DNA from 3 places in the Streptosporangium sp. NPDC000563 genome. Region 1 is predicted to be linked to each of the others. Evidence: predicted binding sites of a transcription regulator. Region 1 holds the regulator's gene; each other region holds the start of a gene.

Region 1 (2,262 bases):
GGATCCTCGCCCGGGCTCACGCTCGAAGACCCGCTCGGGCTCCCCCCCGGACCTTCGCCCCGGCTCACGGCCGAGGCGCGCCCTCGGCACAGGTCCCGACACCGGCACCGAGTCCCACACGGCCTCCCACCCCTGCTTCGCCTCGGACCTCCGCCCGGGCTCCGGCGCGGGACCGGGCTCCGGCTCCGGTCTCGGGGGCGGCACGAGCCGCAGGCGCGGCGCTCCCGGTGATCGCTGCGCCGCCCGGGACCTCGGCGCGATCCTGGATCGTGGTGTCGTCGCGGTCGGTTTCACGGTGGCCCCCCATCCCCTCGACCTGGCCGAACACATGTCGAAGAAAGATCGGTGAATCGAACACGATGTCGATCAAACTCCCGTACGATGTTGTACACCACGGCGTCGCCGATTTCGAGGACATTCGAACAATTGTTTGAGTATGATCTTCGGCCGAGGTATGGTCGCTGTGTGCGACGTCTTAAATACAGACCGGGAGGCGAGGAGTTCGTATGAGCCAGCACAACGAGAACGGTTCGGCCGCCAGCGACCTGGCGGTGCGAAGGCGTGACTCCCTTGGCCTCACCCCCAGGCAGCGGAAGATCCTTGAGGTGATCCGCGATTCCGTGCAGCAGCGCGGCTATCCGCCGTCCATGCGGGAGATCGGCGAAGCGGTGCAGCTCACCAGCACCTCCAGCGTGTCGCACCAGTTGACGGCTTTGCAGCGCAAGGGCTACCTGCGGCGTGATCCGCACCGCCCCCGCGCCTTGGAGGTCCGCCTTCCCGGCGAGCCCGTGCTGTGGGTTGACCCCGACTCCGGCGAGGACGAGACTCCGGTCAGCCGTCCGACCGCCGCCTATGTGCCCCTCGTCGGTCAGATCGCCGCCGGTGGCCCCATCCTCGCCGAGGAGAGCATCGAAGACGTCTTCGCCCTGCCCAGGCAGCTTGTCGGTGAGGGCACGCTCTTCCTCCTCCAGGTGACCGGCGACTCGATGATCGAGGCCGCCATCGCCAACGGTGACTGGGTGGTCGTGCGCCAGCAGCCGGTCGCCGACAACGGCGACGTGGTCGCCGCGATGATCGACGGCGAGGCCACGGTCAAGACCTTCAAGCGCAGAGACGGCCACGTCTGGCTGGTCCCGCACAACCCCAACTACGACCCGATCCCCGGCGACGAGGCCACCGTGCTCGGCAAGGTCGTCGCGGTCCTCCGCAAGCTCTGACGCGAGCGTCCCACGCAGGCTCCTCACCGCTCTCCACGGGCTCCGGCCCGTGGAGGCGTCGCCGTCTGAGAGCGTCACCCGGCACGCGGGTCCGGACCGAGCCACACCGTGGTTACGCGAGCTCGGCATCACGCGCCTCCGGCTTTCTGTGCGACACGCCATAGAACGACACGCCGGATGGGGCCCGACATCTGATGTCGGGCCCCATCCGGCGTTCTCAGGTGATGGGACATCCCCGGGAAGATCTCTCGCCGGCGGGCACGGAAACCCACCCGGCGAGGCCGAGATGGAGGCCCGCCGCTTGAAGCGGCACGGGTTCTCCCCCGAAGTGGTCACGGGGACACGCCGGCCGAGTTGACGCGCGACACCCGGGGTGCCCTCGCAAGGGCACCCCGAGTCCGTAGCGACCCCGCGAGACGTCCGCGGCCACGACGGTCACTCAGTCGTCCGCGGCCCGAGGGCACGCGGGACGACTACGGCACGATGTTGACCAGCTTGGGCGCGCGGACGATCACCTTGCGCGGCGTGCCGGACAGGAAGGGCTGAACCTTCTCCGACCGCAGGGCCAGCGACTCCAGGTCCGCCTCGGAGATCTCCGGGGAGACCTCCAGCCGGTCGCGCACCTTGCCCGCGACCTGGACGACGCAGGTGACCGACTCCTGGACCAGCAGCGCCGGGTCGGCCACCGGCCAGCCCGCGGTGGCGACCGAGGCGGCGTGTCCCAGCCGCTCCCAGCCCTCCTCCGCCGCGTACGGCGCGACCAGGGACAGCATGACCGCGAGGGTCTCGGCGGCCTCCCTGACCGCCGGGTCGGCGGCTCCGGGGCCGGAGTCGATGGCCTTGCGTGCCGCGCTCGTCAGCTCCATCATGCGGGCCACCGCGACGTTGAAGCGGTGCGACTCGACCAGCTTGGTGACCTCGTCGATGGTGTGGTGGACGACCTTGCGCAGGTTCAGGTCTCCCGCGGTGACGTCGACGCCGGGCGCGGAGGCCGCGCCGGCCTCCGCCATCACGCGGAACGCGCGGGCGAGGAACTTCTGCGAGG
Region 2 (2,262 bases), on a different contig from region 1:
ATTCCACCATCACCGTCATCAACTGCGGCCACCCGGCGCCCCTGGTGCTCGACGCCGACGGCGGGGTCTGGTTCGCCGACCCCCCGGACGAGGCGCTCCCGCTGGGCATGAGCGCCCTCAAGGCCGTCGAGCCGCGGCCGCACCACATCCCCTTCGAGCCCGGCGACCAGGTCCTCTTCTACACCGACGGGGTCATCGAGGCACGCGACGACGCGGGCGAGTTCTATCCGCTGCTGGAGCGGGCGCACCTGCTGGAGGGCGACGATCCCCAGGGCTCGCTGGACGCCCTGCGCGCCGACCTGCTCGGCCACGTGGGCAGGCCGCTGAGCGACGACGCCGCGATGCTCCTGCTGCGCCAGCGCGCCGCCCGCCAGAACTCCACGGCGGCGTGAGGAAGAGCGCCGACAGGGCCCCGAGCGGGAACGGCGGCGCGAAACCGGCTTCACGGCGGCGTGAGAGAACACCGGCAACGGCTTCACGGCGGCGTGAGAGAAGACCGGCGCGAGAAAAGCCTGGGAGAACAACGAGGCGCGAGGGGACGACGGCACGAGAACGTCCCCGTACGCCCTGCGCCCGCCGGCGGGACCGGCGGAGGCGAGACGTACGGGGACGCCGCCGATGAGCTCGGGCGGCCGCTCCCGGGTGGAGGACCGCTCCCGCTCTAACCGGCTAGCGGGATCCGGCCCGGGAGCATGGGCTGGCTCGGGACACCGAGCAGCTTCTCCACGGTGCTGACGAACCGCTCAGCCTCGGAGATGAGCTCCTCGGCGTCTCGCGAGGACACCGTGCGGGTCAGGCCCGCCTCGGCGGCGGCCCGCTTGGCCGCGCTCGTCTCGAAGTAGGGTGCCCACTCGGCCAGGCGGGGCTCGGCCTCGGGCAGCAGCTCCCAGGCGCTGCGCAGCCTGCGCCTGCGCCCCTGCATCGGACGGGGACGGGCCGCCAGGACGGCGGCTGCCGCCCTGAGCGCGGCGAGGTGGGCCGCGACGTAACGCGCGGCGGAGGTCCGGGCGGCGGCGGCCTCTTCGAGGCAGTCGCGCGCGTCTGAGAGGTGTGCCCGCACCGTGGGGGACAGCCGGGGCCCACCGGAATCGCCGAGCCGAGGGGTCATAGCGCTTCAGCCTCCTTGGTCGCAAGCGGCTCCGGCGTTTTCGCCGGTGGTATCACATTCGCAGACCCCACCGACAAATCCGCCGGACGGCCGGACGAGGAGCTTCCCCTCTCCCCGTCCGCCCTGACCTGGTCCGATCGTCTCCGCCGACGACATGGACCCGATCGGCCGCTCTTGGAACACGAGCCGCGAGCCCCGTGTCATCACATCGAACATAAATTCGATCACTAATACTGTCAAGTAAAACGACGAACAAAGGTTCGATCTTCGGGTCCCTGGAGCACGCGAAAAGGGCCCCGGGAGATCACCGTCTCCCGGGGCCCCTGCTCTCGACCGGCGCGGGCACGACCGGCGGATCGCGTTCCGCCGGCTCGCCCCTACCGGACGAACCTGCCTCGGACGTGCACCGGCACCCCCGTACCGAGCAGCCCGGGAAGGACCTCCGCCACGTGCATCGGCAGTCGTACACAACCGTGGGAGGCGGGCGCCAGCGGCACCGACAGCGCGCCGTGGAAGGCGATGCCCCCGTTGAAGAAGATCGGGTTGTAGAGCTGGCCCAGGTAGGACTTGTGCCAGCCGTCCCTGCGCCAGGTGGTCTTGTAGTCGCCGGTCGGCGTGCGCGCGTCGCCGCAGAACCGCTGGGTCCTGCCCTCCCAGGTGGCCGTCTCGCAGTAGGCGATCCCGCTGCCGGAGGAGGTGTGGCTGATCAGCTTCACCGTGCCGTTCACGTAGAGGACCATCACCTGCTTGGCGAGGTTGACCTCCACCCGGGTCGGCTTGCCGTTGGGGACGAGCACCTTCGGCGCCAGGGGAGCCTCCAGAGCGTCCCAGGTCCTGCGTGCCACGGTACTGGTCGGCGAGATGCCGTTCACCTTCTGGAAGGCCCAGATCGCCGTCAGGGTCGCCCCGCCGTAGCGGCCGTCGATCCTGCCCGGGGCGTAGCCGAGCTCGGCCAGCCGGGTCTGGAGCACCTTCACCGCGGCGCCCTTCGCACCGAGTTTGAGCGTTTTGCCGGGCGCGACAAACGAGGACACGCCCGTCACCCCCGCCGTGACGGCCGGGGAACCCGACGTCCCCGCCGCCGCGGCGCCGGCGGGAAGGGCGACGCCCACGAAAGACACGGAAGAGAGGAGCACGGCCCCCGCCGTCATCAG
Region 3 (2,262 bases), on a different contig from region 1:
ATGATCCGCTGGGCACCCTTCGGCCCCACCCCGGGGACCCTGGTCAGCGCCTTGACGTCGGCGGAGGCCACGGCCACCCGGAGCGCGTTGGGAGTGTGCACGGCCAGCATCGCGAGGGCGACCTTGGGGCCGACCCCGCTCGCCGTCTGCAGCATCTCGAAGGTGCCGCGCTCGTCCTCGGTGGCGAAGCCGAACAGCGTGAGCGACTCCTCGCGGACCACCAGCGAGGTGGCCAGCCTGGCCTCCTCCCCCGTCCTGAGCGTCGCCAGGGTGCCCGGCGTGCAGTGCACGAGAACTCCCACCCCGCCGACCTCGACGACCGCACCGTCGGGCGCGATCGCGGTCACCTGTCCTCGCACCGAGGCGATCACTTCGCGGTTCCTCTCGGGTGTCCGGCCCTGCCACGACTCCGGAAGTAGGCGGCGGGGGTCGTGCCGGAGGCGCTCGCGGCCTTCGCGGCGGCCTCGGCCAGCCTGCTCTGTGCCCCGCCCCGCCACACGTGGCAGATCGCGAGGGCGAGCGCGTCGGCGGCGTCGGCGGGCTTGGGCATCGCGTCCAGCCTCAGCAGGCGGGTCACCATCGTGCCGACCTGCTGCTTGTCCGCCGTGCCGCTGCCGGTGATCGCGGCCTTGACCTCGGACGGCGTGTGCAGCGCGACCGGCAGGCCCCTGCGGGAGGCGCACAGGATCGCCACGGCGGAGGCCTGGGCGGTGCCCATCACGGTCCTGAGGTTGTGCTGGGCGAAGACCCGCTCCACGGCCACCGCGTCGGGCCGGACCTCGTCGAGCCACTGCTCGATGCCCGCCTCGATCGCCACCAACCGGGCGCCGATCTCGTCGTCGGCGGGGGTGCGGACGACCCCCGCTTTGATCAGGCTCAGCGGTGCGCCGGGCCGCCCCTCGACGGCGCCGAGCCCGCATCGGGTGAGCCCCGGATCAACCCCCATCACCCGCAACTCGGGCAATCGCACCGACACGCCTCCGCTCGCCGAACATCTGTTCGGTGGCAGACTCTACCGCGTGAGAGCATCCCGCGCACGGCTCTCCCCCGGCCCGTCGAGAGGCGGAGCGGCAGGCACCTGCTCACGCCTCGCCGCCTCCAGGGGATCCGTCTCACGGGTGCTGGGTGGCGGGTTCCGCGTCACGGTCGTTCCCTGCCCGGTCGCGCAGCAGGTCCAGGCGGTTCATCACCGGCGAGGCCGAGATTCCGTGGATCACCAGGGAGGCCGTCGCGGTGAAGGCGACCACGGCCCAGATCTCCTCGGCGGGTACGCCGAAGTCGGCCTGGCCGAGGGCGTAGGCGAGGTAGAACAACGAGCCGATGCCGCGGACGCCGAAGAACGCCGCCACGACGCGCTCGCGCGGCCCCGCCCCGCCTCTCAGCAGGGAGAGCCACCCGACCAGCGGCCGGATGACGAGCAGCAGCGACAGGCCGACCACGGCTCCCCGCCAGGTGAGCGCGGACAGTCCCCCCACCGCGACGAAGCCTCCGAGCAGCAGGAGCAGCCAGGCGGTGAACAGCCGCTCGATCTGCTCTATGAAGCCGTGCAGCACCCCGTTGTAGCCGTGGCTGCGCTCGGCCGCCCTGATGGTGCAGGCGGTCACGAACACCGCGATGAAGCCGTACCCGTGCACCAGCTCGGTGAGGCCGTAGGCCAGGAACGTCGCGGCCAGCGCCACGAAGCCGTCGCGGTGCTCGGCCAGCCGCAGGTCGGGCTTCTCGGCACGGAAGAACAGCCGCCCCAGCCCTTTGCCGATCAGCAGGCCGCACACCACGCCCGCGACGCACCGGTAGAGCAGGTCCACCAGCGCCCACTCGCCGATCCAGCCGGTCCCCCCGCTGACGGCCAGCGTGATGGCGGCGTACACCAGGGGGAAGGCCAGGCCGTCGTTGAGGCCCGCCTCGGAGGTGAGGGCGAAGCGGACCTCGTCGTCGGCCTTCTCCGAGTCGACGGGCTCGCCGACCTGAACGTCGGAGGCGAGCACCGGGTCGGTCGGCGCGAGGACCGCGCCCAGCAGCAACGCCGCCGCGAGGGGCCAGCCGAGCAGGCCGTACGCGGCGGCGGCCACGGCGAGGACGGTGAGCGGGAGCGTCCACCCGAGCAGGCGCCAGGTCGAGGACCAGCCGCGCCGCCCGAAGGGCCGGTTGATGGCCAGCCCCGCGCCCATGAGCGAGACCAGCACGCAGATCTCGGTGACGTGCTCGACCAGTGTCCGGTGAGCCACCGGATCGGGATCGGGCAGCTCCAGGGGCAGGGCGTAG

The links. The regulator LexA, encoded in region 1, represses DNA repair genes until DNA is damaged. The targets are predictions, from matches to a motif close to TCGAACANNTGTTCGA.
Region 2: the regulator LexA is predicted to act here: its motif matches at 1,357-1,372, upstream of ABT352_RS28550 (SAV_6107 family HEPN domain-containing protein).
Region 3: the regulator LexA is predicted to act here: its motif matches at 988-1,003, upstream of ruvC (crossover junction endodeoxyribonuclease RuvC).

Annotation. Positions count from the first base shown of each region.
Region 1 covers NZ_JBEPDA010000006.1:143,438-145,699, reverse strand. Annotated here, with positions in the region: gene lexA (transcriptional repressor LexA) at 507-1,217, shown strand; gene leuS (leucine--tRNA ligase) at 1,691-2,262, opposite strand, start outside.
Region 2 covers NZ_JBEPDA010000016.1:54,020-56,281, reverse strand. Annotated here, with positions in the region: gene ABT352_RS28555 (PP2C family protein-serine/threonine phosphatase) at 1-392, shown strand, start outside; gene ABT352_RS28550 (SAV_6107 family HEPN domain-containing protein) at 662-1,108, opposite strand; gene ABT352_RS28545 (L,D-transpeptidase family protein) at 1,486-2,262, opposite strand, start outside.
Region 3 covers NZ_JBEPDA010000024.1:56,687-58,948, reverse strand. Annotated here, with positions in the region: gene ruvA (Holliday junction branch migration protein RuvA) at 1-371, opposite strand, end outside; gene ruvC (crossover junction endodeoxyribonuclease RuvC) at 368-955, opposite strand; gene ABT352_RS34205 (cation:proton antiporter) at 1,113-2,262, opposite strand, start outside.